DNA from 2 places in the Microbacterium sp. MMO-35 genome. Region 2 is predicted to be linked to the other one. Evidence: predicted binding sites of a transcription regulator. Region 2 holds the regulator's gene; the other holds the start of a gene.
What was found. Region 2 encodes LexA, which represses DNA repair genes until DNA is damaged. Its sites were predicted from a motif close to TCGAACANNTGTTCGA; they were not measured.
Positions count from the first base shown of each region.

Region 1 (15,688 bases), on a different contig from region 2:
CCGGCCCATGCACCTGTTCTACGCCGACAACGGGCAGCTGCCCGCGATCGGCCTCGCGATCGGCCGCGCCTACCTGCCCGACGCATCGCCCGCCGAGTACGTCGCGCTGGCCCGGTCGCTGGCCGGCTGAGACCCGCTCACCGCCGTCGTCATCCGCGTCGCGCCTGAACCCGTGCAGGGCGGTGCCTTCCCGTCGCAGAAAGTGTCGTTGTCGTCCGCTCGGAACGACACCTTCTGCGACGGGAGCAGACCTCATCCGCCGTCTCCGACGCGCCGGTGGCACGCGGAGCGGACGGGACGGTGCGGCTAGGCCGCGGTGCCGCCCCGGCGCACCGCCACGGGCTCGGCGTCGACCGCGAGCCCGACCCGGTCGCCGTACGCGGGACGGATCCGCGCGGCGTGCTGCACGCGCACCAGCGCGCCGTCCTCGGTGCGCACGAGTGTGCGCCGCATGCTGCCGAGGAACATGCTCTCCTCGACGGATCCGGTCACCGCCGCGTCGGAGGCATCCACCAGGCGCACGTTCTCGGGGCGCAGCAGCACGTCGACCTCGCCGGTCGCGGGCGTCTGCAGCGGGAGGTCGTTGCCCCAGACGCGCACGCTCGCGCCGTCGGCGATCCCTCGGACCACACTGGAGAGCCCGACGAACGCGGCGACGTGCGCGGTCGCCGGACGCAGGTACAGCTCCTCGGGGGTGCCGATCTGGTCGATCCTGCCCGCATCCATCACGGCGATCCGGTCGGAGACGCTGAGCGCCTCCTCCTGGTCGTGGGTGACGAAGACCGTGGTGATCCCGAGCCGCAACTGGAGCCGGCGGATCTCGTCCCGCAGCTGCACGCGCACCTTCGCGTCGAGGGCGGACAGCGGCTCGTCCAGCAGCAGCACCCGAGGCTCGGTGACGAGGGCGCGGGCCAGGGCGACGCGCTGCTGCTGCCCGCCGGAGAGCTGATGCGGGAACTTGTCGGCGTGGGCCTCGAGCCCCACCAGGGCGAGCGCGTCGAGCGCCCGCCTGCGCGCCTCGGCGGTGGGCACCTTGCGCCGGCGCAGTCCGAACGCGGTGTTGTCGACGACGCGCAGGTGCGGGAACAGCGAGTACGACTGGAAAACCATGCCCAGATCGCGCTTGTTCGTGGGGACGCCGGAGACGTCCTTCCCGCCGAGCAGCACGGCTCCGCCGTCGGCGCTCTCGAGCCCCGCGAGCACGCGCAGCAGCGTGGTCTTGCCGCATCCCGACGGTCCGAGGAGCGAGACGAACTCGCCGGGCGCGATGTCGAGGTCGATGCCGTGCAGCACCGTCGTGCGGCCATAGCTCTTCACGATGCCGTCGAACTGCACGCGCGTGCCGTCGGCGCGATCGGCGAGCAGGGAGTTGTCCGCCGTGCGGGGGAGCGCGGTGTCGCTCATGAGTCGGCCTTTCCGGAGCGGCCGCGCGCGGCGCGTCCGATGATGAGGAGCAGGAGGAAGCTGAAGGTGAGGGCCATCAGGGCGAACATCGCCGGAGCCCAGCCGTCCTGCTTCTGCACGACGACGAGCGCGGTCTGCAGCACCTCCCGGTTCAGCAGGGAGGCGATCGTGTACTCGCCGAGCACGACGGCGATCGACAGCAGGGACGCGGCGAGGAGGCCCTGGCGCAGGTTCGGCGCCAGCACGCGCAGCACGACCGTGAACCAGCCGGCGCCCAGCGAGCGGGCCGCCTCGGCGAGGGTCGTCAGATCGACGGCGTCGATCGAGGCCTGGATGGAGCGGTAGGCGAACGGCAGCACGGTGATGCCGTAGGCGAACGCGAGCGTCCAGGCGCCGGTGCCGAGCGAGCGCCCGATCTGCAGGTAGATCGGGGTGAGGCCGACGACGAGCACGATCGCGGGGATCGAGATGGGCAGCAGCACCGCGAACTCGAACACGGGGCGCAGGCGGGGGAAGCGCAGGTTGACGAGGATCATCGTCGGCGTGAGGAGCAGCAGCACGATGAGCACCGTCACGACCGCGAGGATCAGCGAGTTGCCGAGGCCCGTCCAGATCGGCTGATAGATCGAGGCCTGGGCCGGATCCCCCAGAGCCGCCCAGTGCGCGACGGTGAAGGCGCCGGTGTCGGGGGCGCGGAAGGTGTACGCGAGCGTCGCCGCCAGCGGGATCAGGAAGAACAGCCCGACCACGATCCCGATGATCCAGCGGGTAGCGGCGGAGGGGCCGAGCCGGTTCACGACTGCCACCTCGCCGCTCGGCGCGCCACCAGGGAGTACAGCCACATCACGATCCCGACGACGACGATCATGCCGAGCGCGAGGGCTCCGGCGAGGTTCTCCCGGCCCAGCACGGTCTCGCTCGTGAGCGCGGCGCGGATCTGCAGGGGCACGATCTGGGCGCCCTGGCTGGCGAGGGCGGCCGCGGTCGCGTAGGACGAGAAGGCGTTCGCGAACAGCAGGAGGAAGCTCGCCAGGAAGGCGGGGGCGAGCACCGGGATCCCGATCCGCAGCCAGAAGCTCGCGCGCGTGCCGCCGAGGGTGAGGTTGGCCTCGGCCCACTGCGGCTTGAGCGCCGAGAGCGCCGGCATGAACGTGATGACCATGAGCGGGATCTGGAAGTAGAGGTAGGGCAGGATCAGTCCGGGCAGCTCGTAGATCCACGGGCCCTGGGCGTAGAGGGAGATCCCGACGTCCTTGAGGAGCTGGGTGATCACCCCCTGCAGGCCGATCGAGGCGATGAACATGAAGGCGAGCATCACGCCGCCGGTCTGGGCGAGGACGCCGGAGGCGGCATCCACGACCGTGCGCACCGCGCCGGCGGGATTCATGTCGAGGAGCGCGTAGCAGACCAGCGCGCCGGCGATCGCTCCGATCGCGGCGGTGAGCAGCGAGAGGCCCGCAGAGTTCGCGAACGTGAGGAGCACGGTGGGATCCCCGAGCGCGGAGAGGTTGCTCCAGGTGAAGGATCCGTCCCGGGTGAAGAACCCGGTCGCCACGGCCAGCAGCGTGGGCAGGGCGAGGAAGATCAGCAGGTAGGCGGCGAACGGCACCAGGCCGACGGCCGCGAGGACGGACGACCCGCGCCGGGCCGAAGCACGAGGCTTCGACCCGGCGCGGGGTGCGGCCGGAGCCGCGGTGGCGGTGGAGGTCACTGGACCGCCGCTGCCCACTTCTCGCCGAGCAGCTTGCCGGCTGCGGTGCTCTGCGCCTCGGTCGGCACGACGGTCTCCTTGGGGGCGGCGGGCAGCGCGGCCGCGAGGGTCTTGTCGATCGTCCCGGCCTTGGTCATGGCGTCCGCGCGGACCGGGCGGGCGCCGCCCTTCAGCCACAGGTTCTGGCCCTCGTCGCTGTAGAGGAACTCCTGCCAGAGGCGCGCGGCGGCCGGGTGCGGGGCCGCCTTGTTGATCGCCTGGTTGTAGTAGCCGGCGTAGCCGGTGCCGGGCAGGACGACGGTCTTCCAGTTCTTGTTGTCCTTGACGTGCGCCGCGTTCAGGTAGTCCCAGTCGAAGACGACGGGGGTCTCGCCGCTCGCGACCGTCGCCGTCGTCACGTCGACCTTGAGCAGGTTGCCGGCCTTCTGCAGATCGGCGAAGAAGTCGACGCCCTTCTGGTAGTCGTCCAGCGTTCCACCGGACTGCACCGTGGCGAGGCCGACCGCGGCGAACGCGGCGCCCGCCTGGGTGGGGTCGCCGTTGAGTGCCACGGCGCCCTTGTACTCGGACTTCTTGAGGTCGGCGAGCGTCTTGGGCTCGGGGAACTTCGAGGAGTCGTAGCCGATCGACATGTACCCGCCGTAGTCGCCGGTGAACAGGCCCGTCTTCTCCTTGAGGTTCTCGGGGATGTCCTCCCACGTCGAGACCTTGTAGGCGGCGAACTTGTCGGTGTTCTGCAGCGTGACGGTGAGACCGAGGTCGAAGACGTCGGGGGCCGTGTCGAGCCCCTCGTTGGTCTTCGCCGCCTGGATCTCCTCGGCGCTGGACGCGTCGGGGGAGGCCTCGTTGATCGTGATCTTCGGGTACTTCTTCTTGAACGCGTCGAGGATCTCGCCGTAGTTGGCCCAGTCGTGGGGCAGCGCGATCACGTTGAGCTTGCCCTCGGCCTCGGCCGCCTTCTCGAGGTCGGCCAGGGTTCCGAAGTCCTTGAGGGACGTGGCGGTGGCGGCCTTGGCGCCGGTGCCGGCGGAGCCGCTGGGGTCGGCCGAAGCGGATCCGGAGCAGGCGGAGAGCAGGAGCGCGGCGCTGGCGGCCAGCGCGATGCCGGCGCCGATGCGCGCACGACGGGTGCTGATGGGCATGATTTCCTCTCGGTGTCCGGCGCGGGCGCCGGTTCGGGTCGAGAGGGAATGTACGGCGGCCGGGTTACCGGCATCACGGAGACGGATGAACGCGTCGTGAACGGCGGGGATCCGATCCGCCTCGCCCGCGCGCCGGCGGCTTCCGTCGTGGTGTCCTGGCTGGTTGGATCGGAGTATGGATCTTCCCGACGTGATCGAGCTCGACGGCGCCACCCTCATCCGCATCGACGCGCCGGAGGACGTCGCCTGCTGGACCGCGGGCGTCGAGGGCGGCGACGGCGGATGGACGGTGAGCATCGTCGTCGAGCCGGCCGAGGCGCCGAGCGCGGAGGCGACGGAGACGGCGCAGGGCGTGGTGGACGAGTTCGGCGCGCTCAGCGAGGCCGCCATCCGCTATCTGGTCGAGGAGCTGCAGGATCCGGGACTGTCCGCGGCGGATCGGGCGCTGCTCGCGGCCGAGGAGCCGCCGTTCGGCGCTCCGGAGGCGGTGGTCTGGCAGGACGGCACCTGGATGATGCGCTTCGCCGAGAGCGGCCTGGAGATCGGCGAGGAGTACGGCATCGGCGTGATGTTCGCCGGCCGCACCCCTGTCGCGATCGAGGACCTGTCGGACCCCGACGAGGTCTGAACGGTCCGAGCCGTGATCGTTGCGCGAGCACGGCCGCAGGCCGCGCGAGACGAGACGCGGTGATGCTGCGCGATTGCCGCGTTTCGTCTCAGTCGCCTTCGGCGTCTTCGCTCAACGACCCCGGGGGGCGGGCGCGGCGTACTTGAAGCCGCGATGGGAGCCGGTGAATCCGAGCCGCTCGTAGAAGCGATGCGCGTCCACCCGCTGCGCATCCGACGTGAGCTGAACGAGGGGGCTGCCCAGCTCGGCGGTCGCGACGTCCATCACCCACCGCATCAGCGCGGATCCGACGCCGCCCGAGCGCAGCTGCGAGCTCACCCGCACGGCCTCGACCAGCAGGCGGGTGGATCCCTGACGGGACATCCCGGGGATGCGCGTGAGCTGGAAGGTGCCGACCACCGTCCCGTCGTGCTCGGCGACGAGCAGATCGTTGGATCCGTCGGCCAGCACCGACTCCAGGCCCGCCCGGTAGGCGGGGAGGTCGTCGTCGGAGGCGGTGTCGCCGCGCGCCGCGCTGATCGCGTCGTCGGCGAGCAGCGCGACGATCGCAGCGGTGTCGTCGGGGCGAGCACGGCGCAGGGTCACGACACCGATCCCGGTCTGGATCGGCACGGGCAGGGTGAGGTCGGCGAGCATGTCTCGATCCTGTCACGGGCGCCCGGCGGGCGCCGCGCGGGGCTCCGGCGTGCGGCGCGGACCCGGCGGGCGCCGCCCTGTCCGCTTCGCACGGAGAAAAGCGCTTCGCTCGGACGGAATCGCGGAATCCATCCGAGCGAAGCGCACATCTCCGAGCCTGGCGCCCGGTGCGGGGCCTTAGGCCTGGGCGGGCGCGGGCTCCTCGTCGGCCTCCGCGACGGCGTCGACGCCGGCCTCCTTGCGCTGCTCCGCGGTGATCGGGGCGGGCGCTGCGGTGAGCGGGTCGAAGCCGTTGCCGGTCTTCGGGAATGCGATGACCTCGCGGATCGACTCGGTCTTGGAGAGGTGCTGCAGCACGCGGTCCATGCCGAGCGCGATGCCGCCGTGCGGGGGAGCGCCGAACTTGAACGCGTCGAGCAGGAAGCCGAACTGCTCCTGGGCGACCTCGTCCGAGATGCCCATGACCTCGAAGACGCGCTTCTGCACGTCCTCGCGGTGGATGCGGATGGATCCGCCGCCGAGCTCGGAGCCGTTGCAGACGATGTCGTACGCGTAGGCGAGGGCGGATCCGGGGTCGGTGTCGAAGGTCGCCTCGAACTCCGGCTTGGGGCCGGTGAAGGCGTGGTGCACGGCGGTCCAGGCGCCCGCGCCGACGGCGACGTCGCCCGAGGCGACGGCGTCGGCCGCCGGCTCGAACATCGGGGCGTCGACGACCCAGGTGAACGCGAACACGTCGGGGTCGAGCAGACCCAGACGGCGCCCGATCTCGACGCGCGCGGCCCCGAGCAGGGCGCGGGAGTCCTTCGCGGATCCGGCGGCGAAGAAGGCGCAGTCGCCCGGTGCCGCGCCGACGAGCGCGGCGAGACCCGCCTGCTCCGTCTCGCTGAGGTTCTTCGCGACGGGTCCGCCGAGCGTGCCGTCCTCGTTGAACAGGACGTACGCGAGCCCGCGGGCGCCGCGCTGCTTGGCCCAGTCCTGCCAGGCGTCGAGGGCCTTGCGCGGCTGCGAGGCGCCGCCGGGCATGACGACCGCGCCCACGTAGTCGGCCTGGAACACGCGGAACGTGGTCTCGGAGAAGTACTCGGTCGCCTCGACGAGCTCGAGCCCGAAGCGCAGGTCGGGCTTGTCGGATCCGTACTTCGCCATCGCGTCCGCGTAGGTCGTGCGCGGCAGCGGCGTCTCCACCTCGACGCCGATGGTGGCCCACATCGCGCGGATGACGGCCTCCATCATCTCGATGACGTCCTCCTGATCGACGAAGGCCATCTCGATGTCGAGCTGGGTGAACTCGGGCTGACGGTCGGCGCGGAAGTCCTCGTCCCGGTAGCAGCGCGCGATCTGGAAGTACTTCTCGACGCCGCCGACCATGAGCAGCTGCTTGAACAGCTGCGGGCTCTGGGGCAGGGCGTACCAGCTGCCGGGGTGCAGGCGCGCGGGCACGACGAAGTCACGGGCGCCCTCGGGGGTGGAGCGGGTGAGGGTCGGGGTCTCCACCTCGGTGAACTCGCGCTCGTGCAGCACGTCGCGCAGCGCCTTGTAGACCTTCGAGCGCAGCTGCAGCGGCGCGATCGAGGCCGGGCGGCGCAGGTCGAGGTAGCGGTGCTTGAAGCGCACGTCCTCGCCGACCGGGTCGGCCTCGGCGAGGCCCGAAGACACCTGGAAGGGCAGCGGCGCCGACTCGTTGAGCACGACGACGTCCTGCACCACGATCTCGATCTCGCCGGAAGGCAGGTTCGGGTTCTCGTTGCCCGCGGGGCGGCGCGAGACCTCGCCGGTCACCTGCAGCACGAACTCGCTGCGCAGCGGGCGCGCCGTCTCCTCGTCGCGGATGACCACCTGGGCGATGCCGGTGGCATCGCGCAGATCGATGAAGGCGACTCCTCCGTGGTCACGACGGCGATCGACCCACCCCGCGAGGGTGACGGTCTGACCGATGTGCTCGGCTCGCAGTGAGCCTGCCGTGTGGGTGCGAAGCACGGATTACGCCTCCAACTAGGGAAAAGGGATCCCCGTCATTCTACGGGGACGGGCCGGATGCCTCGTGGGGAGGCGATGCGGATCACTAGACTCGCGGCAGCACCACCCCTCGACCGATCCCCTGGAAGGCGCTCCCCATGCACATCCTCCCCACCGAAGACCCCACCGACGCGGCCGGCAACATCTACGCGGGGCTGTTCTCCGGCACCACCAGCATCTTCGCGCTGATCTTCTACGTCATCGTCGTGATCGCGCTGTGGAAGGTCTTCACCAAGGCCGGACACCCCGGGATCCTCGCCATCATCCCGATCGTCAACCTGATCTTCCTGATCAAGATCGCCGGGATGAGCGGCTGGTTCGTGCTGCTCTACCTCATCCCGATCGTCAACATCGTCATGTCGATCATCGTGGCGATCAAGCTGGGCAAGAACTTCGGCAAGGGCGGGGCCTTCTCGTTCTTCCTGCTGTGGCTGTTCTCGTTCATCGGTTACTTCATCATCGGGTTCGGATCCGCCCAGTACCGTCGCGTCTGAGCGAGGACCTCGCATACCGATGGCCGCGGAAAGACTGCACCTCGTCCGGCACGGCGAGGTCTTCAACCCCGACCACGTGCTCTACGGGCGTCTTCCCGGCTATCACCTGAGCGAGGCCGGTCGGCGGATGGCGCAGGCCGCCGCCGACCACCTCGCCGGGCTGGACCGGCCCGTCTCGGCGCTGCGCTGCTCGCCGCTCGAGCGCACCCAGGAGTCGGCGGAGCCCTTCACGGCCGCCTTCGGCCTCGCGCCACGGCTCGACGATCGCATCATCGAGCCGTGGAACGTGTTCGAGGGCACGCGGATGCGCCGTGCCCTGATGAACCCCTGGAACTGGCGGCACCTGCGCCGTCCGTCGGTGCCGAGCTGGGGCGAGCCCTACGCGTCGATCGCGGACCGGATGCGCGCCGCGATGGACGAGGCCTGGCACGAGGCGCCCGGTGGCGACGTGGTGTTCGTGTCGCACCAGGCGCCGATCTGGATCACGCACCTGTCGGTCGCCGGGCTCCCGCTGCGGCACGACCCCCGCACGCGGCGCTGCGCGCTGTCGAGCATCACCTCGTTCGAGCGCGTCGGCGACGTGTGGCGCGAGGTCGACTACGCCGAGCCCGCCCCGGCCGGCATCGACCTCGGCGCGGTCTGAGGCCCCGCTTGTCGAGTCGTCCCCCTCACCACGGCCTATGGCTCGTGGTGAGGGGGACGACTCAATGGGTGAGCGCGTCGCGTACGGCGATGACCCCGCGCAGCGTCTCCTCGTGCGAGGTGCTCAGCGGGGACAGGCCGAGCCGGATCCCGTCGGGGAACCGGAAGTCGGGGATGACCCCCTCGCCCCAGAGCTCCTGCGTGACCGGCTGGAAGTCGGGGTGGCCGATCGTGACGTGGCCGCCGCGCAGGGCGCTGTCGCGTGGGCTGAGCAGCCGCACGCCGAGCGGGACGAGGAGCTCGTCCGCGGCGCGCACCGCGAAGTCGGTGAGCGAGACCGACTTCGTGCGCACCGCCTCGATGCCCGCCTCGGCGATGAGATCGAGCATCGCCTGCATGGCGAGCATGCTCGTCACCGGCGGCGTGCCGCTGAGCAGCTGCCGGATGCCCGGGGTCGGCGCGTACTGCGGGCCCATCGCGAAGATGTCGGCGGCGCTCCACCAGCCCTGGATCGGCTGACGGATGTGCGGCTGCAGGTCTCGGCGCACGTAGGCGAAGGCCGGGGAGCCGGGTCCGCCGTTGAGGTATTTGTACGTGCAGCCGACGGCCAGATCGGCGCCGCTGTCGTCGAGCCGCACCGGGACGGATCCCGCCGAGTGGCACAGGTCCCAGAGGATCAGGCCGCCCGCCTCGTGCACCCGCGCCGTGATCGCCGCCATGTCCGCCAGGGCGCCGGAGCGGTAGTCGACGTGGCTGAGCACGACCAGCGCGGTGCGCTGCGACAGCACCGGCGCGAGGTCGTCGACCGTGACGCCGTGCACCGGATCCGGCTGCACCCACACGAGCTCCATGCCCAGCTCGGCCGCGACGCCGGCGGCGATGAAGCGATCGGTCGGGAAGTTGCCCTCTTCGATCACGATCTCGGTGCGGCCCTCGCCGGCCGCCGCGGCACCCGCGCGGATGAGCTTGTAGAGCACCACGCTCGTCGAGTCCGCGACGATCGTCTGCCCGGCGGCGGCGCCCAGGGCGACCTCGGCGATCCGGTCGCCCAGCCGCTCCGGCAGGTCCATCCACTGCTCGTCCCAGGAGCGGATGAGGCGCGTGCCCCAGTCCTCGCGGACGAATGCCGCGAGCCGCTCCGGGACGACGGCGAGCGGCCGCCCCAGCGAGTTGCCGTCGAGGTACGCCTGCACGCCCGGCGCCTCCACGAACGCGTCGAGGTGCGCCCGCAGCGGATCGGCGGCGTCGAGGGCGCGCGCCGCCGCGAGCAGCTCCGCGGTGGTGTCGGCGGGGGCGGTGGGGTCGCTCATCGGGTGCCTTCCGTTTCGGCGGGTTCGAGGGGGACGGGTTCGAGGTGGACCGGTTCGACGTCGAACGGGTCGGCGTCGCGGGCGGGCAGGAGGAACCGCCGGCCGGCGGTCGCCGCGACGGGCACCAGCGCGCGGATCAGCGCGGCGCCGCGGATGCCGGCCTCGCGCAGCGCGCCGACCTCGGCGGGGTTCAGATCGACCGGGGTGTCGCCGTTGCCCATGTCCGTGCCGTAGCGCACGGTGCCGCCGTGCGCGTGGAAGCGGCGCACGTTGTCGATCGCGATCTCGCGCGCCTCGCCCTCGTGGATGCCGAGAGTGGAGATCCAGGCGATCCGTCCCGCCTGGCGGGCCACCTCGTCATCGCTCAGCCGCTCGGTGAAGGGGGCGTGCGCGAGGGCGCGGACGCCCAGCCGCGGCATCCGCTGGGCCTCGCCCGGCCCCTCGGCGTGCGCGACGACCGGCAGCCCCGCCTCGTCGGCGGCGCGGACGATGCCGGCCACGAGCTCGTCGCTGAAGACCGGCCCCGCCGTGCTGTTGCTCGCGATCTTGATGACGGAGGCTCCGGCCGCCTTCATCTCGGCGACGGCGGCGACGGCGCCGTCGAGGTCGTCCAGTTCGCGCACGGATCCGGCGGGCGCCCAGGAGCGATCCGAGGGGTAGCCGCCGGCGGGGGTCAGGAACGCACCCGCGTAGGAGATCGCGATGCCGTGCGGGTCATGACCGAAGCGCTCCGAGACCGCGCCGGCGATCCGCGCGATCTGCACCGGATCCGACCCGAGGTCGAGGCCGCGCCCGAGCCTGCTGGATTCGAGCAGGCCGACGTCCACGAGCTGCAGGTGCACGTGATGATCGGTGAACCCGCCGATGGAGAGGGCTTCCGCCATCGGTCACCGCCCGATCTCGGTGCGCACCGCGTACAGCTCGGGGAAGAAGGTGAGATCGAGGGCGCGCTGCAGGAAGTCGACCCCGCTGGATCCGCCGGTGCCGACCTTGCGGCCGATCGTGCGCGTGACGGTGCGCAGATGCCGGAAGCGCCAGAACTGGAAGTTGTCCTCGACGTCGACGAGCTCCTCGCACGCCTCGTACAGGTCCCAGTGCTCGTGCGGGTTCTCGTAGATCGCGGTGAGCACCGGCACGAGCGACTCGTGCATGCGATACGGCTGCCGCACGTCGCGCTCGAGGATCTCGGCGGGGACCGGCAGCCCCCGTCGCGCGGCGAGCCGGAGGAACTCGTCGTAGAGCGTCGGGCGCTCCCACTCCGCGGTCAGCATCGCGAGGTTCTCGGCGTGATCGCGGAACACCCCGAGCATCCGCTCGTTCTTGTTGCCGAGGGCGAACTCGACGGCGCGGTACTGCACCGACTGGAAGCCGGAGGAGTTGCCGAGGTCGCCGCGGAACTCCGCGTACTCGGTGGGGGTCAGGGTGGCGAGCACGGACCACTGCTGGGTGAGCACCTCCTGGATGTGCTTCACCCGGGCCATGTGCTTGAGCGCCGACCGCAGGTCGTCCTCGGCGAGCCGGTCGCGGGCGGTGCCGAGCTCGTGCAGCACGAGCTTGAGCCACAGCTCGGTGGTCTGGTGCTGGATGATGAACAGCATCTCGTCGTGGTGCTGCGGCACGCTGACCGGATGCTGTGCGCCGAGGAGCCGGTCGAGGTCGAGATAGGAGCCGTAGGTCATCCGATCCTTCAGATCGGTGACGATGCCCTCTTCGAGCGCGCGTTCGTTGTCCGCCACCGGCGACCTCCTCGTCGTGTACGTCTCCAGTATTTCATCGGCGCTTCGGAAGCGTCTGTGATCGGAGCCATCGCCCCGCCCCCCTGATCCGTCTCGCTGCACGTGCCATCGGCTGCGCGAGTGTGCAGGCGAGGACCTCCGCCCGTGTTCGTTCTCGCCCGCGCTTGTCTCCGCCCGCGGTCATGCGGCGGCCGTGCGGGCGGAGTCCTCTTCGGTCGTGTCCTGCGCCACGAACATGACCCGCGGCGGCGGCGCGTCCGAGTACTCGACGCCGGCGGGGGTCGTCCAGACGATGGTCCCGTCCCGGCGCTGGCGCGCAGTCCAGCGCCACCTCGCGTCGACGTCCGGGTGCTTGAGGGCATGGTGGGTGGCGCAGAGGCACGCGAGGTTGGTGATCGCGGTGGGGCCGCCGCGGGCGTGGTCGTAGGTGTGATCGATCTCGCACCTGCGCGCGGGTCTGCGGCAGCCAGGGAACCGGCAGGTGCGATCTCGGGCGCGGAGATGGCGCCGCATCGCCGCGGTCGGCTGATAGGCGGTGGTGCGGGTGATCATCCCCGCGTCGTCGAGGTGCAGTCGTCGCCAGGAGGCGGCGGACGCGGCGAGGTCGCGCGCGAGATCGGCGTCTACCGGGCCGTGGGCGTCGAGCTCGGCGAGGCGGTCGTCGATCCCCGCGAGGGTGGCGGCGCTGACGGTGACCTGCACCGTCGGGCGGATGCTCTCGAGGATGTCGGCGTCGTGGTCGACGCGGCCGGTGAGGAGGCGCAGCAGGATCCGGTCGCAGCGCACCTGATCCAGGGTGCGTGCGTCGCCCAGCGGATCGGGGTCCGCGCCGTCCTGCTTCGCCGCGCGGAGGATCGCATGGCCCTCCTGCGTGACCAGGTCGTACGCGGAGTGGATGAGCACAGCGGGGCCCGTGACGTGCAGGCTCGCCTGTCCGCGGCCCTCGTCGGTCACCGTGACGAGCCGCTGATCCTGTGCGCGGTCGTGCTGCTCCTGCACGGTCGCGGGCGCGAGGGCGGCGACGACGCTCTCGGCGAAGGCCTTCGTGCGCGCGCGGGTCTCCGCGGAGGCGTAGGGGACGACCGCCGTCTCGTAGGCGGCCGCCACGGCATCGTCCCCGGCGGGGAGATCGCGCGCGGCCTCGACGATCACGTCGGCGTGCGCCAGCGTGAGCGCACCGGCGGCGAGGGCTTCACGCGTGCCAGGGAGGCGCTCCTGCAGGGTGTGCGCATTGGCGAGCTGCTTCGCAGCGGCGTAGGCGGTGATGCGCAGCCCCGCGGAGAGCTCGCTGATCATGGATCGTTCGGCCTGCTCGAAACCGTCCTGCCCCGGGCGGATCTCAACGAGGAGCAGCCGCACCCGTTCGGCCAGCCTCTCCGCCTTCCTGGCCTGCAGCCGGGAGATCTCGCGGTCGATCTGCGCGCACTCCTCGACCAGCGCCGCGCTACGGCGAAGCGTGTGGTCGAGGGTGGGTTCCATGGTTCCAATCTAGAACGCAGCATCGATGCTGGAGGGGGGAAGAGGGGATCTGTGGACAACCGGTTTCGTACATCCGTATGACGGATCGAATCGCGGATCCACGGGGTCGCGCGGGCGTCGCTAGGCTGTCCCGTGACAGCGCCTAGGGTTCCGGGGTCCGCCCGACTGGTCCGAGCGGCGCCACGTCGGGCCTTCGTGGGCCCGACGTCATCTGAACGGACAAAAGCCTGGAGGAACCACGTCCGTCGCGCCCGCGCCGGACCGAAGGTTCCCATGTCGCTCGTCGCTCTCGTCCTCGTCTTCTCCGCCGCCATCGCCCACGCGGGCTGGAACGTGCTCGCGCACGGCGTCAGCCGCGCCGGCTACCCCTTCCTGTGGTGGGGCGCCGTCTCCAGCACGCTCGTCTGGATCGGCGTCGTGCCGTTCACCGGCGGCATCGGCACGGGGGACGTCGGCGGCTTCGTGCTGGGCGTGCTGGTCTCGAGCGTGCTGCACGTGACCTACATGGTCGTGCTGCAGCACGGCTACCGCGTCGGCAACCTCTCGACCGTGTACGCGACGGCGCGCGGGACGGGGCCGTTCCTCTCGGTCATCATCGCGATGACCCTGTTCGGCGAGCGGCCCGCGCCGGTCGCCCTCGTCGGCGTCGCGGTCGTGATCATCGGGATCGTGGCGATCGGCTTCGTGGACCGGGCGGGCTCTCCGGCCCCGGCGATCCCGGATCCGCTGCCGGCACCCGGACGACGCCGCATCGACCCGGGGCTGCTCTTCGGCCTCCTCACCGGAGTCACGATCGCCGTCTACACGATCTGGGACGCCTTCGTGGTGCGGGCGCACGGCCTCTCGCCGGTCGCGTTCATGGTCGGCACCGCCGCGATGCAGATCCCGTTCTACTCGTTCGCGGTGCGCGGGCGCTGGGCGGCGCTCGCCGCGTTCGGACGCCTCGGATGGCGCCGGATCCTGGCCTTCGGGATCCTCTCGCCGCTCTCGTACATCCTCGTGCTGCAGGCGATCCGCATCGCTCCCGTGGCGCTCGTCGCGCCGCTGCGCGAGGTGAGCGTGGTGCTGGTGAGCCTGTTCGGGGCGTTCGTGCTGCGCGAGGGGCGCCCGGCCTGGCGGGTGGGGGCCGCGGCGATCGTCGTGGCCGGGATCGCGCTGCTGGCGGTGTGAGCGCGCTGCCCGGGACCCGGGGGTCGTCAGGGGTGCGCGGGCCCGCAGCGGACGGCTCAGCCGCCCACGGCGCGCAGGTACTGCCCGTCGGAGGAGATGCCGGATCCGGAGACCGTGAACCGCACGATGCGGGAGAGATAGCGGTCCTCGCTGGCCTCGAAGATGCGCCCGTCGGCGTCGCGCGAGGTGCGGCTGAGGCGCAGGATCGGGGCGCCAGGAACGACCTCCAGCAGCGCCGCATCCTGCTCGTCCGCGGCGACGGCGTCGATCTCGTGCTGCAGGCCCACGATCGGGTGGCCCTGCGATGCCAGGAATTCGGTGATCGAGATCGCATCGGTGTCGACGCTGAACAGCAGGCGGCCGACCTCTTCCGTGTAGAAGAGCCGCTCGAGCATCGTGGGGCGGTCGTCGAGGAAGCGCAGTCGCACGACGCTCACGATGGTGTCATCGGGATCCACCCCGAGGGACTGAGCCTTCTCGGGTCCGGCTCGGCGCAGGCTCAGCTCCTGGGTGCGGGCGCCCGGGCGGGCGCCGAGCTCGCGGGCCCAGCGCGTGAACGGCACCGACACGTCCACGGCCTGGGTCGCCTTGCGCTCCACGACGCGCGCGGGCCTTCCGCGCGCGGTCTCGATGAGCCCCTCGGCGCGGAGCGCGGCCAGCGCGTTGCGGATCGGGCCCCGCGAGGTGCTCCAGCGCTCGGCGAGCTCCGCTTCCGTCGGCACCGCGTCGCCGGGGCGGAGGCGGCCGGAGGCGATCCGGGCGCGCAGATCGTCGGCGATCTGGGTGTAGACAACCTCGGGCACATAGGCATACTACTTCGTCGCCTCGGTGAGCGCACCCTCGTTCCAGCAGTGTTCATGCAGGCGAATCGCGGGTGAACAGTCGGGGAACAGTGCCGAGGTAGGTATACATCTCGGCCGTGAGCTTGAGAGAGTCTTCGAGGATCCCCTCCGCACCAGAACCCGAAAGGTCCTCATGAAGCTTCGCGCTCTCACCGTCGCAGCCGGCGCCGCCGTGCTCGCCCTCGGCCTCGCCGCATGTTCTGGCGCCGCCGGCGCCGCCACCGGCACCGACGCGCCCGCTGCTGCAAACGGCGGCTACGCCGTCGACGCGAACACCCTCGTCTTCGGCGTCGTGCCCGACTCGGTCGACACCCAGACCAACTACCAGCCCCTCATGGACTACATCGCCAAGGAGACCGGCAAGAAGGTCGAGTACCACGAGTCCACCGACTACGCGGCGCTCATCGAGGCGGCCGTCGCCGGCAAGGTCGACGTCGCCTCCTTCTCCGGCTTCACCTACATCACGGCCACCAACGCC
Region 1 covers NZ_JBBCVH010000006.1:94,046-109,733, reverse strand. The annotation lists gene WFJ01_RS13740 (bifunctional lysylphosphatidylglycerol flippase/synthetase MprF) at 1-130, shown strand, start outside; gene WFJ01_RS13735 (ABC transporter ATP-binding protein) at 307-1,404, opposite strand; gene WFJ01_RS13730 (ABC transporter permease) at 1,401-2,201, opposite strand; gene WFJ01_RS13725 (ABC transporter permease) at 2,198-3,115, opposite strand; gene WFJ01_RS13720 (ABC transporter substrate-binding protein) at 3,112-4,257, opposite strand; gene WFJ01_RS13715 (hypothetical protein) at 4,433-4,885, shown strand; gene WFJ01_RS13710 (GNAT family N-acetyltransferase) at 4,997-5,521, opposite strand; gene aspS (aspartate--tRNA ligase) at 5,699-7,498, opposite strand; gene WFJ01_RS13700 (DUF5684 domain-containing protein) at 7,636-8,031, shown strand; gene WFJ01_RS13695 (histidine phosphatase family protein) at 8,051-8,674, shown strand; gene WFJ01_RS13690 (kynureninase) at 8,736-9,983, opposite strand; gene WFJ01_RS13685 (amidohydrolase family protein) at 9,980-10,867, opposite strand; gene WFJ01_RS13680 (tryptophan 2,3-dioxygenase) at 10,871-11,662, opposite strand; gene WFJ01_RS13675 (HNH endonuclease signature motif containing protein) at 11,900-13,198, opposite strand; gene WFJ01_RS13670 (EamA family transporter) at 13,472-14,368, shown strand; gene WFJ01_RS13665 (GntR family transcriptional regulator) at 14,425-15,171, opposite strand; gene WFJ01_RS13660 (phosphate/phosphite/phosphonate ABC transporter substrate-binding protein) at 15,344-15,688, shown strand, end outside.
Region 1: a site for LexA is predicted at 13,264-13,279, ahead of WFJ01_RS13675 (HNH endonuclease signature motif containing protein). Genes of this name have one in related genera too.

Region 2 (15,688 bases):
ATCCCGCTCTTGTCGCCGAGGGCCTCCCGGATCGCCTGGCCGAGCACGATCGCGACGTCCTCCACCGTGTGGTGCGCGTCGATGTGGATGTCGCCCGAGGCGCGCACCGTGAGGTCGGTCAGCGAGTGCTTCGCGAACGCGGTGAGCAGGTGATCGAAGAAGGGCACCGAGGTGTCGATGTGGCTCTGACCGGTGCCGTCCAGGTTCAGCTCGAGCTCGATCGTCGACTCGGAGGTGGAGCGGGTGCGGCGGGCGGAACGAGCGGTCATGAGGCCGATCCTATCGAGGCGAGCGCGTCCAGGAACGCGGTGGTCTCGGCCTCGGTGCCGGCCGTGACGCGCAGGTGATTCGGGATCCCGACATCACGGATCAGGACCCCCTTGTCGTAGAGCGCGCGCCAGGTCGCGGCGGGGTCGGTCACGCCGCCGAACAGCACGAAGTTCGACCAGGAGCGATGCGGTGCGTATCCCAGCGCCTCGAGGGTCGCGGTGATGCGATCCCGCTGGGAGACGATCTCATCGACCATCCCCAGCATGATCGGCGCGTTGCGCAGCGCCGCGATCGCCGCCGCCTGGGTCAGCGCGCTGAGGTGGTAGGGCAGCCGCACCAGACGGAGCGCGTCGATGAACGCGGGGTCCGCGGCGAGGTAGCCGACCCGCGCCCCGGCGAAGGCGAAGGCCTTGCTCATCGTGCGCGAGACGGCCAGCCGCGGCCGCCCGTCGAGCAGGGACAGCGCGGAGGGCGAGTCCTTGGGAGCGAACTCCTGGTACGCCTCGTCCACGATGACGATGCCGCGGGCGGCGTCGTAGACGGCCTCGACCACCTCGAGCGGAAGGGGCGTCCCGGTGGGGTTGTTCGGCGCGCAGAGCAGGATCACGTCGGGGTCGTGCTCGCGCACCTGCGCGACCGCCTCGTCGACGGTGATCTCGTAGTCGGGGTGCCTCGTGCCGGCGACCCAGGTCGCACCCGTCCCCTGGGCCAGCAGGGGGTACATCGAGTACGTCGGGGCGAAGCCGAAAACCGTGCGCCCGGGACCGGCGAACGCCTGGAGGATGTGCTGGAGCACCTCGTTGGATCCGTTGCCCGCCCAGATGTTCGAGGCTTCGAGGCCGTGGCCGAGGTAGCCCGCGAACGCCTCCCGGAGCTCGGTGAACTCGCGGTCCGGGTAGCGGTTCACGTCGCGCAGCGCCACCGCGATGTCGTCGAGGATGTCGCTCGCGACGCTCTCGGGCACCGGATGGGTGTTCTCGTTCACGTTCAGCGCCACGGGCAGCGGCGCCTGCGGGGCTCCATACGGGCGGAGCCCGCGGAGGTCGTCACGAAGGGGTAAGTCGTCGAGCGAGGCAGTCACCCTGCCATGCTAGGCGGCTCGGATGTGCACCGGCGCACAGATGTCGGCGGTTGCAGAGCTCCGGCGGAGCACGGGTGCCGAGTCCGGCGCGGTGCGAGTCAGCGCTGCGTCGCGCTGTACTGCGCGGGGATCGCCAGGTGCTGACCGACCTCGATCACGCCGCCGCCGATCATGTTGAGCTGGGAGATGTCAGCCACGACGTCGCGCGGATCCGCGTCGGGTGCGATCTCGCCCGCGATCGACCACAGCGTGTCCCCGGGCTGCACCGTGACCGTCGCGAACGCGCCTCCCGCGGTGTGCTCGCCCGAGGCGAGAGCCGATCCCCCGCTCAGTGCGGCGAAGGCGATCCCGGCGGCCACCGGCAGCGCGACCAGCGCCGCCAGCACGCGCCGACCGCGGGCGGTGATCCGCAGACGCGTGGCGGGGACCGGTGCGGCGAAGGTGATGCTGCTCATGGTGCTTCTCCTCTGTTGTGTGCGGGTCCGCCTCTCCCCGGATCCCGATAGCTCCTCTGTGTGAGCTTCCGGGGGTCTGGGCCTCTGGAGAGGCGAACCTACGTTCCGAAACTACTTTCGAGTTCGAACATCTGTCAAGCGTTCTTCGAAAATCGGGGATCCGAATTCATCGACACGCTCGAACAGATCTACCGATTCCGCTCCGGTCTCGGATACGGTTTCGATAACAAGACCCCATCACGGACCACCGACATTCGAACCGCCGCCCCCGGACAGGCGGGATCGAACGGCTCCGCGAAGGCCGGACGCACACGAAGGAGATGGCATGAGCGACGGCGCGACCCCCGGCTCCGAGGCCCCGCGGACGCGGCGCCGCAAGAGCCTCAGTGCGAAGCAGATGGCGATCCTCGAGGTCATCCAGACCTCGATCGCCCGGTACGGCTACCCGCCGAGCATGCGCGAGATCGGCGACGCCGTCGGCCTCAAGTCGCTGAGCAGCGTGACGCATCAGCTCGGCCAGCTCGAGCTGAGCGGCTACCTGCGCCGCGACGCCGGCAAGACCCGCGCCATGGAGGTGCTGATCGACCTCCCGGGGACCTCCACGGAGAACCCCGCCGACACGGCGCCGTCGGTCGGCGACGCGGCCCTGGTGCCGCTCGTCGGCCGGATCGCGGCGGGTGTGCCGATCACGGCGGAGCAGCAGGTCGAGGAGATCTTCCCCCTCCCCCGCCAGCTCGTCGGCAAGGGCGACCTGTTCATGCTGAAGGTCTCCGGCGAGTCGATGATCGACGCCGCGATCTGCGACGGGGACTGGGTGGTCGTGCGCTCCCAGGGCACGGCCGAGAACGGCGAGATCGTCGCCGCGATGCTCGACGGCGAGGCCACCGTCAAGACGTTCCGCCGCCGCGACGGTCACGTGTGGCTGCTGCCGCGCAACAGCGCGTTCGAGCCCATCCTGGGCGATGACGCGACCGTGCTGGGCAAGGTCGTGGCCGTGCTGCGCGCGGTCTGATCCTCACGCGCCATCGCGCCATCGCGCCATCGCGCCATCCGCGCCGATACCCCCTCTGCGCACCGAGGCCCCCTCTCAGATCCGGATCTGAGAGGGGGCCTCGGCGCTGTGAGGGGGCCTCGACGAGCAGGACGACCTACACGGTCAGACCGCGACCGACACGTCCTCGCGGACGCGACGGGTGGCCTCGACGATGTTGCGCAGCGAGGCGTTGGTCTCCTCGTAGCCACGCGTCTTCAGGCCGCAGTCCGGGTTGACCCAGAGCTGACGCGTGGGGATCTCCTCGACGGCGCGACGCAGCAGCGTCTCGATCTCGGCGGTCTCCGGCACGCGCGGCGAATGGATGTCGTAGACGCCCGGGCCGATGCCGTGGTCGAAGCCCGAGGCGGCGATGTCGGTGACGACCTCCATGCGGCTGCGGGCGGCCTCGATCGACGTCACGTCGGCGTCCAGAGCGCGGATCGCGTCGATGACCACGCCGAACTCCGAGTAGCAGAGGTGGGTGTGCACCTGCGTGGCGGTCTCCGCACCGGCGGTGGAGAGACGGAACGAGGCGACGGACCAGTCGAGGTAGGCCGGCTGGTCGGCCTTCTTGAGCGGCAGCAGCTCGCGCAGCGCCGGCTCGTCGACCTGGATCACGCCGATGCCGGCGGCCTCGAGATCGGCGATCTCGTCGCGCAGCGCCAGCGCCACCTGGTTCGCGGTCTCCGCGAGCGGCTGGTCGTCGCGCACGAACGACCACGCCAGGATCGTGACGGGACCCGTCAGCATGCCCTTCATCGGCTTCGCCGTGAGGGACTGGGCGTACTGCGACCAGGCGACCGTGATCGGCGCGGGGCGGGAGACGTCCCCCCACAGGATCGACGGACGCGTGGCGCGGGATCCGTAGGACTGCACCCAGCCGTTCTCGGTGACGTCGAAGCCGTCGAGGTTCTCGGCGAAGTACTGCACCATGTCGTTGCGCTCGGGCTCGCCGTGCACGAGCACGTCCAGGCCCAGCTCCTCCTGGAGCTCGACGACACGGCCGATCTCGTCGCGGAGGAAGCCGTCGTACTCGTCGGCGGTGATCTCGCCCCGGGTGAACTGCGCACGGGCGCGACGGATCTCGCCGGTCTGCGGGAAGGATCCGATCGTGGTGAGCGGCAGCGCGGGCAGGTTCAGCGCGTTCTCCTGCGCCACGACGCGGGCGTCGTAGTCCCCGCGGCTGAAGTCGCCCTCGGTGAGGCCCGCGGTCCGCGCACGCACGGCCTCGACGCGCACGCCGGAGGCGCTCAGGCGATCGGCGAGAGCGGCGGACGCGGCGTCGAGCTCGGCGGCGATCGCGTCGCGGCCCTCGGCGAGACCCGTGGCGAGGGTCGTGACCTGGGCGACCTTCTGGTCGGCGAAGGCGAGCCAGCTCACCAGCCGGGCATCGAGCTTCGTCTCGTCCTCGACGTCGTGCGGCACGTGCTGCAGCGACGTGGAGGTCGCGGCGGAGACGCCGGCCGCGCCGAGACCGCGCAGCGCCTCGAGGGTGTCGAAGGCCGCAGCGAGGTCGCCGCGCCAGATGTTGTGACCGTCGATCACGCCGCCGACGAGCACCTTGTCCGCGAGTCCGGGGACGGCAGCGGGCACGGTGCCGCGCACCAGGTCGAGGCCGATCGCCTCGATCGGGGCCCCGGCGAGGACCTCGAGGTTCGCGTCGAGCGCCGCGTACGGCGCGGCGACGAAGATCGCCGGGCGCTCGGCGAGCCCGCCGAGGACGCCGTAGGCGCGTGCGGCGGCGGCGCCGAGCTCGGCGACCGAGGCGGGCAGGGACTCGCTCACGAGGGCCGGCTCGTCGAGCTGCACCCACTCCGCACCCGCGGCCTTGAGCGCGCCGAGCAGCTCGGCGTACACCGGCAGCAGGTCGTCCAGGCGCGACAGCGGGTCGAAGCCCGCGGGCGCCTCGTCGGCCGCCTTGGCGAGGGCGAGGAAGGTGACGGGGCCGACGACCACCGGACGCGTGCGGAAGCCGGCTTCCGCCGCCTCCTGCACCTGGCGCACGATGCGGTCGCTGGACAGCGAGAACACGGTGTCGGGGCCGATCTCCGGCACGAGGTAATGGTAGTTCGTGTCGAACCACTTCGTCATCTCGAGCGGCGCGCGCTCGCCTTCGCCGCGGGCGACGGTGAAGTAGGCGGGCAGGCCGATCGTGCCGTCCTCGGAGCGGAGATCCTCGAAGCGCGCCGGGATCGCGCCGACCGTGACGGCGGCGTCGAGCACCTGGTCGTAGTACGAGAACGACTCGGGGATCGCCGAGTCGTCACGGCCCAGCCCCTGCGCGGCGAGGCGCTCCCGGGTGGTCGCGCGCAGCTCGGCGGCGGTGCGCTCGAGCTCGGCCTCGTCGATCCGCCCGGCCCAGAACGCCTCGACGGCCTTCTTGAGCTCGCGGCGACGGCCGATGCGGGGGTAGCCCAGGACGGTGCCCTCGGGGAATGCGGTCATGACGGTCCTCTCTGACGGAAGGGGGAAGGTGCGGCTCAGCGCGCGCCGACGGTCTGGAGCACGCCGGCGTTCTCGAGCACGTCGAGCACGGTGCGGTGCTGGTTGAAGGCGTACAGGTGCACGCCGGGTGCGCCGCCGTCGACGAGCTCGCGAACGAGGGCGGCCGCCTGGGCGATGCCGATCTCGGTGCGCCCCTCGGCGGTGGGCTCGACCTCGAGCGCGATGGACAGTTCGGCGGGCAGCTCCTCGCCGCTGAGCTCCAGCACACGGCGGAGCCGGGCGGGCGAGGTGATCGGCATGATCCCGGGCAGGATCGGGATCGTCACCCCGGCGCGGCGGGCCCGCTCGACGAAGGCGAAGTAGTCGTCGGGATGGAAGAAGAGCTGCGTGATCGCGAGCGTCGCCCCCGCCGCCTGCTTGGCCAGCAGCGCGTCGATGTCCTGGTTCCGATAGGTCGAGCGCGGGTGCCCGTTCGGATAGGCGGCGACCGCGATGTTCACCTTGCGGCGCGGGGTCACCTGCACGGCGCCCGGGACGCCGGGGATGGGGCGCTCCTGGTAGGGCGCACGCTCGGCCTGCGCCCGGTCGATGAGCTGCACGAGCTGAGCCGAGCTCTCCAGGTCGCCGAGGAACGGCGCGCTCTCGTCGATCGGCGGATCCCCGCGCAGGGCGAGGAAGCTGAGGATCCCCGCGTCGAGGAACTCCCGGATCAGCCGGGAGGCCCCGGCGTACGTGCTGCCGACGCAGGTGAGGTGCGCCAGCGGCTCGACCGAGGTGTGCTCGCGGATGTAGCGCAGCACGTCGAGCGAGCGGCCCCCCACGGAGCCGCCGGCGCCGTAGGTGACGGAGATGAAGCGCGGCGTCACCGAGGCGAGCTGCTGGATGGTCTCATGCAGCGCCTCGACCGGCGCCGGGGTGCGCGGCGGATACAGCTCGAAGGAGATCGGCACGCGCGGCGCGACGACCCCGATCGGGGCGAACGGCGGCGCATCGAAGGACATCTCTCTCCTGCATCGGGGTGGTCCCCCCACGGTAGGCGGCGCCGAGGGGTGACGCATTCTGTGTTTCATCATGTGTCGCGCTCTCCGCGAACCGCACCCGGCCGGATCCGCGCCCGCGCCCGCCGCGCGCTCTTCTAGGCTCGAAGCATGAGCTCTGCACACGGTTCCTGGCCCTCCCCGCTGACCTCGGCCGACCTCGCCGCCGCCGGCGTGCGGATCGACGGCGCACGGTTCGCCGCGGACGGGATCTGGTGGAGCGAGTCGGTGCCGCAGGAGCGCGGACGCATGCGCGTGCTCCGCACCGCGCCCGACGGCACGGTGCACGAGGTGCTGCCGGCGCCGTGGAGCGCGCGCTCCCGCGTGCACGAGTACGGCGGCGGCGCGTGGACCGTGGCAGATGACGGCACGCTGTTCTTCGTCGACGGCGACGATCAGCGCGTGCGCCGGTGGGATCCGGAAGCCGTCGCACCCGTACCGCTGACGCCCTCGGGAGCGCAGTACGGAGGACTCCGGCTGCAGCAGGGGCGTCTCTTCGCCGTGCGGGAGGACCTGCGCCCCGACCCGCATGTGCGTGCCATCGTGGAGATCCCCGTCGACGGATCCGGGGCGGAGGACGACGAGGCCGTCCGCGTGATCGTCTCCCACGGCGGCTTCTACGCCCACCCCGCGCTCTCACCCGACGGATCCCGCCTCGCCTATGTGGTCTGGCCGGACACGCGCATGCCCTGGGACGCCGCCCTCGCCTGCGTCGTGGATCTCGCCTCGGGCGCCGACGGCGCGATCCCGAGCCGGGCGGCGCTGCAGCCCGAATGGGTCTCGGATGACGAGCTGCTGTTCGCCGATGATGCGACGGGCCGGTGGAATCTGCACCGCGCACGCATCGGCGCGCAGCCGGCGCCTCCGATCCCGACACCCCCCGCAACCCGCGAGGACTTCTCGCGCGCCGACGCCGACACCGGCGGCGGGCTCTGGGTGCTCGGCCAGCGCTGGTTCCGGATCCTGGACGACGGACGGATCCTCGCGGTCCGGACGAACGGCTCGGACTCGCTGGTCCTGCTGGACCGGGACGGCGCGCTCCTCCGCGAGCTGGACGTGCCGTTCGACGCCGACCTCAGCCTCGAGGATGCCCGTGGCTCCCGAGTGCTCGTCACGGGTCAGGGGCGGCGGGTCACCCCCGGTCTCTGGGAGCTCGACGTCGACGCCGGCACCGTTCGGGCGGTCCGCGCCGGCGACGCGGTGGATCCGGCCTGGGTGCCGGGGGCGCGCGCGGTGACCTTCACGGGACCGCACGGCCCCGTGCATGCGTTCGACCACGCGCCCGCCAACCCCGACGTCAGTGCGGAGCCGGGCGTCCTTCCCCCGTACATCGTGCAGGTGCACGGCGGCCCCACCGCGCACGCGACGGGAGCCCAGGCGAGCTGGATCACCGCGTTCACCAGCCGCGGGATCGGCGTGCTCGAGGTGAACTACGGCGGGTCGACCGGGTACGGCCGGGCCTACCGCGAGCGGCTCGACGGCCAGTGGGGCGTCGTCGACGTGGACGACGTCCTCGCCGCGGCGCAGGGTCTCGCCGACGCCGGCATCGCGGACCCGGCGCGCATCGCCATCCGCGGCGGCTCCGCCGGCGGATGGACCGTGCTGTCCGCACTCGTGCGCGGCGGGGTGTTCGCCGCGGGGATCGATCGCTACGGGGTCGTCGACCTCCGCCTTCTCGCGGAGGAGACGCACGACTTCGAGCGCTACTACCTGGACGGACTGGTCGGGCCGCTGCCCGAGGCCGAGCAGACGTACATCGACCGCTCGCCGCTCACCCACGCGGACCGGATCGACGTGCCCGTGCTGATCCTGCAGGGGGCGGATGACGCGGTGGTCCCGCCGTCGCAGTCCGAGGCGATCCGCGATGCGCTCGCCGCGCGCGGCGTGCGGCACGAGTACCTGCTGTTCCCCGGAGAGGGGCACGGATTCCGGCGGGCGGAGACGATCATCGCCGCGGCGGAGGCCGAACTGCGCTTCCTCGGCGAGGTGTTCGGGTTCGATCCTGCCCCGTAGCTCGGGCTCAGACGCCCGCGCGCGAAGAGGTCACTCCCCCAGGCGGTTGCGGGAGCGCATCGCGCGCTCCGCCTCGCGGGTGTCCTGACGCTCACGCAGGGTCTGCCGCTTGTCGTACTCGCGCTTGCCCTTCGCGAGGGCGATCTCGACCTTGGCGCGCCCATCCGAGAAGTACAGGCGCAGCGGGATGAGCGTGTAGCCACCGGCGGAGACCGCGTGCGAGAGCTTCGCGATCTCCTCCTTGTGCAGCAGGAGCTTGCGGATCCGCTTGGCCGAGTGGTTCGTCCAGTGCCCCTGCGAGTACTCCGGGATGTGTACCGCATCGAGGAACGCCTCGTTGCCCTTGATGAACGCGTATCCGTCCGTCAGGTTGGCGCGCCCCTGGCGCAGCGACTTCACCTCGGTGCCCGTGAGCACGAGTCCCGCCTCGTACGACTTCTCGAGGTTGTAGTCGTGACGTGCGCGACGATTGGTCGCGATGACCTTCTCCCCGCGTTCCCTGGGCATGGCGATCTCCTGATTCTGCGCCGCGCGGGCGCACGGCAGCCTGTCAGCCTATCAGGCGCGGAGCCACCGGCGGATCGCGAACCCGGCGCTGAGCGCCGCGAGGATCACGCCGATGCCGATCAGCACCGGGACGACGAGGAGCGCCTCGTTGAGGCCGACCCAGGTGGTGATGAACGCGACCCGCTTCGTCAGGTACTCCTGCACGCCGAAGTGGACGCCCAGCAGCACCGCGGCGCTCGCGAGCACCGAACCGATCACGGCGGCGAACACGCCCTCCAGGACGAACGGCGTCTGGATGAAGCGGTTCGACGCTCCGACCAGGCGCATGATCCCGATCTCCCGCCGTCGCGCGTACGCCGACAATCGGATCGTGGTGCCGATCAGCAGCACGGCCGCGATGAGCATCAGCACCGCGATCCCGACGGCGATGTACGTCGCGACGGTGAGCGCGTTGAAGAGGGGATCCAGGTACTCGAGCTGGTCCTTCACCTCGTCCACGCCCTTGAGGCCGCTGAAGGCCTCCGCGATCACGGCCGACTGGGTCTGGTCCTTGAGGTTCACCTTGAAGACGGCGTTGACCTGATCGGGGGTGAGCACACCGGCGTAGTCCTTGCCGACGAGCTTCAGCGTCTCCTGGTAGGCCTCGTCCGCCGTCTGGAACGAGCTCTTGGCGATCAGCGGCTTCAGCGTGTCGCCGTCGAGCTCGGCCTGGACGGCCTTGATCTGATCCTCCGTCGCGACGCCGCCGACGCACCCGGGCGACGTGGAGACCGAGGAGCACATGTAGATCGCGACCTGCGCGCGGTCCTGCCAGTAGGCCCGCATCGTGCCGATCTGGGCCTGCATGAGGATCGCCGCGCCGACGAACGTGAGGGACACGAACGTCACCAGCACGACGGAGATGACCATGGAGGCGTTGCGGCGCAGGCCGGTCAGCGCCTCGCCGAGGATGAGTCCGAACCTCATGACACGGGACCCACTTCCTCGTCGTCGCCGGTATCGAGCCCGAGCCGGTCGGCGACCCCGAGTTCGGCGAGGTCCACAGGCGGGACGACGATCGGCGGCGAAGCCGGCGGCGCGTCGTCGGCCGTCGAGGCCGTCGGTCGCGGATTCCTCGGCGCATCGGCGGGCGCGGGGGCGGCCACCGGTTCGGCGATCGCGGCCTCGGTCTCGCGGTGCACCTCCCGCACGGTCTGCAGCGCGGCGGTCGCCGCCGCACCGCGGATCGCCTCGGGCTCCAGACGCGGCACGTTGGAGGTGTCGCCGTAGCCGCCGCCGACCTCGTCGCGCACCATCTCGCCGTCGCGCAGCTCGATCACGCGGCGCTGCATCTGATCGACGAACGCCGCCTCGTGCGTGGCCATGACCACCGTGGTGCCGCCGGCGTTGATGCGCGCGAGCAGCTGCATGATGTCGACGGACGTGCCGGGGTCGAGGTTGCCGGTCGGCTCGTCGGCGAGCACGATCTGCGGGCGGTTGACGATGGCCCGGGCGATCGCCACGCGCTGCTGCTCACCGCCGGAGAGCTCGTGCGGCAGGCGCTTCTCCTTGCCGCTCAAGCCCACGAGCGCGAGGGCCTCGGGCACCGCCTGCTGGATGAAGCCCCGCGAGGCGCCGGTCACCTGCAGGGTGAACGCGACGTTCTGGTACACGGTCTTCGACGGCAGCAGACGGAAGTCCTGGAAGACCGACCCGATGCTGCGACGGAAGTAGGGGACCTTGCGGTTCGCGATGGACTTGAGGTCGCGCCCGAGCACGGCGACGCGGCCGGAGGTCGGCGACTCCTCGCGGAGGATCAGCTGCAGACAGGAGCTCTTCCCGGATCCCGACGCGCCGACGAGGAAGACGAACTCGCCTCGCTGCACCTCGAAATCGACCCCGGAGAGCGCGGGACGCTTGGTGCCGCGATAGCGCTTGGTGACGTTCTCGAATCGGATCATGGCGTGTCGAGCCTAAGCGGGCGTGGCCCGCAGCCCGCGAGCGACACCCCCGCGCGGCGGGTTGGCGGCGCCGAGTCGGCGGGATCCCGGTCCGGCGAGTTTGCTGTCCCGGATGATTCTGGGAAGACTCTGTGCGAGTGTTATTGGAACGCTGAGGATATCGCCGATGGGGCGCGATCCTCGCCAACGGGAGGGGCTCCATGGAAACGCCGGCAGGCTGGTACGACGACGGATCCGGAAGGCAACGCTGGTGGGACGGCCGGCAGTGGACCGACCAGTACGCCGGCCCGCAGCAGCCATCGACCCCTCCGGTCGTTCCGGGCTCCCCCGCCCCCTCGATGGGCGCGCCGCAGATGGCCGCACCCCAGATGGCCGTGCCCGGGACGGCCGTCCCCGCGATGGCCGCACCCACGCCCGGGACCAAGCGCGTCGGGGTGCTCGGCTGGATCGCGCTGGGAGTCACCGCCGTCGGCGCGATCGTCTCCTGGATTCCGCCGATCATGCTGTTCGGCTGGATCCTGCTGGGCATCGGATTCGTGCTCTCGATCGTCTCGCTGTTCCTCCGGGGCGCGAAGTGGCCGGGAATCGTGGGGATCGCGCTCTCGATCGTCGCGGGCATCGTCTCCGGCATCGTGCTGTTCACGGTCTTCCTCGGCTATGCGAGCACGCATCCGGACGAGTTCGACGGATCCGCTCCGGCGGCATCCGATGCGGCGACGGATCCGGGCACCACGACCACCGATGCCGCGGACAGGCCCTCCGCTCAGGAGGTCGCCGACGGGTTCCTCGTCATCATGGACGCGGCGGGCGCCAGCGGCCAGTACACCGACGATGAGGCGCTGTGCATCGGACAGCATCTCGTCGACTCGGAGGTCTCGACCGAGAGTCTCATCAACGTGGCGGACGGACGCGACATCCAGTCCGACGAGACCGAGCGGCAGCTGGTCGTTCAGACGACCATGGAGGCGGTCACGGCCTGCAAGACGGCGCCGTGATCCGCGGCGCCGCGCCGGGCGCTCAGAGCCGGATGTAGATCGGCGGGCCCGAGCTCGCCCACGGCGCGTGGTGTTCGACGTAGCGCCCCCAGTCGGGCGAGTCGATGATGCCCCCGGCGCCGTCCCAGATGCCGATGTGCCGCCCCGGCCACCAGACCAGATCCCCGGCCCGCGCCTCGTCGGCGGAGATCACGGTGCCGAGCGCGGCCTGGTTGTCGGCGCCGCGGGGAAGACTGATCCCGAAGTGGCCGAACACGTACTGGACCAGTCCGTCGCAGCCGAAGGAGTCGCTCGGGTCGGCGCCCCAGCCGTAGGGGACCACGCCGACGAAGGTCTCGGCGTAGGCGACGACGGCCTCACCGGAGAACGACTGCGGCGCGGCGGATGCCGATGCGGCCGTCGCCGAGGACGCGGGCGCCTCGGAGGCAGCGGGTGCGGCGGGCGGCGCCGGCGGCGTGTAGACCTCGAACGCGGCGCGGGAGAGGGTCTGCTCCTGAGCGGCGGACGCGACCGTGTAACTCTGCGGATCCACGACGAGCGACACCGCGCTGCGCCCGGCGGACGGGTCCGCGGGAGGGAAGGCGAACGCCGCCGTCGCCGCCGCAGGAAGGATCAGCGCTGCGATGGCGCAGCCGGCCGCCGTCTTCCGGGTCAGAGTCATCGGGATTCTCCGTGTCACCGTCATCGGGAGACCACCCTACGGGGATTCCCGTGCTCCGTCACCTGGGAAGGCGCTGAGCAACCGGGAGTCCGACGGCAATCAGTCGTCTTCGTCCTTGCGCTTGCGCCAGCGGATCCCTGCCGAGATGAAGCCGTCCAGGTCGCCGTCGAAGACCGTCGCAGGGTTGCCGGACTCGTGTCCGGTGCGCAGATCCTTGACGAGCTGCTGGCCGTAGAGGAAGTAGGAGCGCATCTGGTCGCCCCAACTCGCCGTGATGTTGCCGGCGAGCTCCTTCTTCTTGGCGGCCTCCTCCTCCTTCTGCAGCAGCAGCAGGCGGGTCTGCAGCACGCGCATGGCGGCGGCGCGGTTCTGGATCTGCGACTTCTCGTTCTGCATCGACACGACGATGCCGGTCGGCAGGTGCGTGATGCGCACCGCGGAGTCGGTCGTGTTGACCGACTGGCCGCCGGGACCCGAGGAGCGGAACACGTCGACGCGGATGTCGCCCTCGGGAATGTCGACCTCGGTAGCCTCCTCCATGAGCGGGATGACCTCGACGGCGGCGAACGACGTCTGGCGCTTGTCGGCGGATCCGAACGGGCTGATCCGGGCGAGGCGGTGGGTGCCCGCCTCCACCGAGAGGGTGCCGAAGGCGTAGGGCGCATCGACCTCGAAGGTCGTGGACTTGATGCCCGCGCCCTCGGCGTAGGAGGTGTCCATGACCTTGACCGGGAACTTGTGGCGCTCGGCGTAGCGCAGGTACATGCGCAGCAGCATCTCGGCGAAGTCGGTGGCGTCGTCGCCGCCCGCACCCGAGCGGATCGTGATGATCGCGGCACGCTCGTCGTACTCGCCGTCCAGCAGGGTCTGCACCTCGAGCTGATTCACCGTGTCGGTGAGGGAGGCGAGCTCGGCGCGCGCCTCGGCGGCGGAGTCCTCGTCCTCCATCTCGTTGGCGAGCTCGACCAGCACCTCGAGGTCGTCGAGACGCTGCTCCACCTCGGTGACGCGCTTGAGGTCCGCCTGGCGGTGGCTGAGGGCGCTCGTCACCTTCTGCGCCTTCTCGGGGTCGTCCCAGAGGTCGGGCGCGCCCGCTTCCTCGCTGAGGCGTTCGATGTCGGCGCGGAGTCCCTCGACGTCGGCGACCTCGCGGATGTCGCCGAAGGTCTGACGGAGGGCCGCGATTTCGGCGGAGAGATCAAGTTCGAGCATGGCACCTCAGAGTATCGCGCGCAGCGATGCCCTGACGAACCCTCGGGCCAGATCGTCGCCGCCCGCGGGTGCGCGACCCGGCATCCGCGCACGGGTCTACCGTGGAGTCGTGGCGGAACGGGCGATCTCAGTGCTGTGGAAGTTCGGCCCGATGGTGTACCTGCCCACCCTCCTCTTCTCGCTCGGCGAGGGCGCGGTCGTGCCGCTCATCCCCGTGATCGCGGCGAGCAGGGGCGCGACGCTCGCGTCGGCGGGTCTCATCGCCTCGGCGCTCGTGGTGGGACAGCTGTGCGGCAACATCCCCGCGGGCTGGCTGGTGTCGCGGGTCGGCGAGCGGTACACGATGGTGATCGCCGGTGCCCTCTCCCTCATCGGCGTGGTCGCGGGAGCGCTCGCGCCGAGCCTCGTCGTGTTCACGGTCGCCGTGTTCGTGGTCGGCATGTCGGCGGCGGCGTTCGGACTGGCCCGGCACGCGTTCATGACGACCCGTGTTCCCGTCGAGTTCCGCGCCCGCGCGCTGTCGCTGCTGGGCGGCTCCTTCCGTGCCGGCATGTTCGTGGGGCCCTTCATCGCCGCCGCGCTGCTGGCTCTGTTCCACACCGAGAACGCCGCCCTGTGGTTCTTCGTCGTGCTGCTGGTCGCGCTGATCCTGCTCGTGCTGTTCGGGCCGGATCCGGAGGCGCAGGCCGCGGCCGCCGATCGCGATCCCGGCGATGTCGAGGACACCGGTGAGGCGGTGAGCGGATCGATCCCCACGATCGAGCGCGCGGGCGTCTTCCGCACGATGTGGCGCAACCGCGGGGTGCTGGGGCGCCTGGGCCTCGCCGCGGCGAGCCTCTCGGCCGTGCGCTCCGCCCGCCAGGTGGTGCTGCCGCTGTGGGGCGTCTCGATCGGGCTGGACGCCTCGTCGATCGCCCTGGTGGTCGGCGTCTCCGGCGCGATCGACTTCGCCCTGTTCTACGCGAGCGGTCAGGTCATGGACCGCTTCGGCCGCCTCTGGGCCGCGCTGCCGGCGATGGTGCTGATGGGCGCCGGCTTCCTCGTGCTCTCCCTCACGCACGACGCGAGCACGAGCGTGCTCTGGTTCGGCATGATCGCCGCGGTGCTCGGCGTCGGCAACGGGCTCTCCAGCGGAATACTGCTCACGCTCGGAGCCGACGTCGCCCCGCAGTCCGAGCCCGCCGCGTTCCTCGGCTCCTGGCGCACGCTCACCGACGCCGGCGGCGCGATCGCTCCCCTGCTGTTCTCGGGGATCGCGGCGATCAGCTCGCTCGCGATCGGAGCAGCCGCCATGGGCGCGATCGGGATCATCGGCGCCATCGGGTTCCTGCGGTTCATCCCCCGGTTCGTGCCGCGACGGACCACGCTCTAGCGCCCCGCAGCGGGCGCTCCGACACCGGCTCTTCGCTACCGTGGATCGAGGAGGTGTCCGATGACACGCAGGAGAAGCCCCCGCCCGATCCGCGACGCGGCTGCCGAGGCACGAGAGCAGGTGCGCGCACTGGACGCGGCTGTCTTCTCCGCGGTCGCGACGACGCCCAGCCCGGTCCTGGACCGCTGGATGCCTCGGCTCACGAACGCCGCCGACCACTCTCTGCTGTGGCTCGGGATCGCGGGTGGCCTCTATCTGACCGGACGCAGCCGCGCGCGGCGCGCCGGCCTGCGCGGGGTCGTGACCCTCGGGGCGACGAGCCTCATCGCGAACCAGCTCGCCAAGCGCCTGCATCGTCGCGAACGTCCGATCCAGACGCTCGTCCCGCTCGGCCGGCTGTCCCGCAGGACGCCGCACTCCTCCTCGTTCCCCAGCGGGCATGCGGCGAGCGCTGCGGCCTTCGCCGCCGGGGTCAGCGCCGAGCTTCCGGCGGCGGGCGTGCCGCTCCAGGTGCTCGCGGGACTCGTGGGCTTCTCCCGGGTCGCCACCGGAGCGCACTACCCTTCGGATGTCGCCGCGGGTCTCGTCCTGGGCAGCACGGTCGCGGCCATCGGTCGACGGCTCGTGCCTCCCGTGCCGACGCCGGCCGTGTCCGCCCCTCGCGAGC
Region 2 covers NZ_JBBCVH010000013.1:14,837-30,524, reverse strand. The annotation lists gene hisB (imidazoleglycerol-phosphate dehydratase HisB) at 1-269, opposite strand, end outside; gene WFJ01_RS17770 (histidinol-phosphate transaminase) at 266-1,351, opposite strand; gene WFJ01_RS17765 (LysM peptidoglycan-binding domain-containing protein) at 1,450-1,806, opposite strand; gene lexA (transcriptional repressor LexA) at 2,132-2,818, shown strand; gene metE (5-methyltetrahydropteroyltriglutamate--homocysteine S-methyltransferase) at 2,963-5,284, opposite strand; gene WFJ01_RS17750 (methylenetetrahydrofolate reductase) at 5,320-6,285, opposite strand; gene WFJ01_RS17745 (S9 family peptidase) at 6,433-8,334, shown strand; gene smpB (SsrA-binding protein SmpB) at 8,365-8,841, opposite strand; gene ftsX (permease-like cell division protein FtsX) at 8,893-9,807, opposite strand; gene ftsE (cell division ATP-binding protein FtsE) at 9,804-10,781, opposite strand; gene WFJ01_RS17725 (DUF2510 domain-containing protein) at 10,982-11,776, shown strand; gene WFJ01_RS17720 (C40 family peptidase) at 11,799-12,437, opposite strand; gene prfB (peptide chain release factor 2) at 12,537-13,649, opposite strand; gene WFJ01_RS17710 (MFS transporter) at 13,801-15,021, shown strand; gene WFJ01_RS17705 (bifunctional phosphatase PAP2/diacylglycerol kinase family protein) at 15,082-15,688, shown strand, end outside.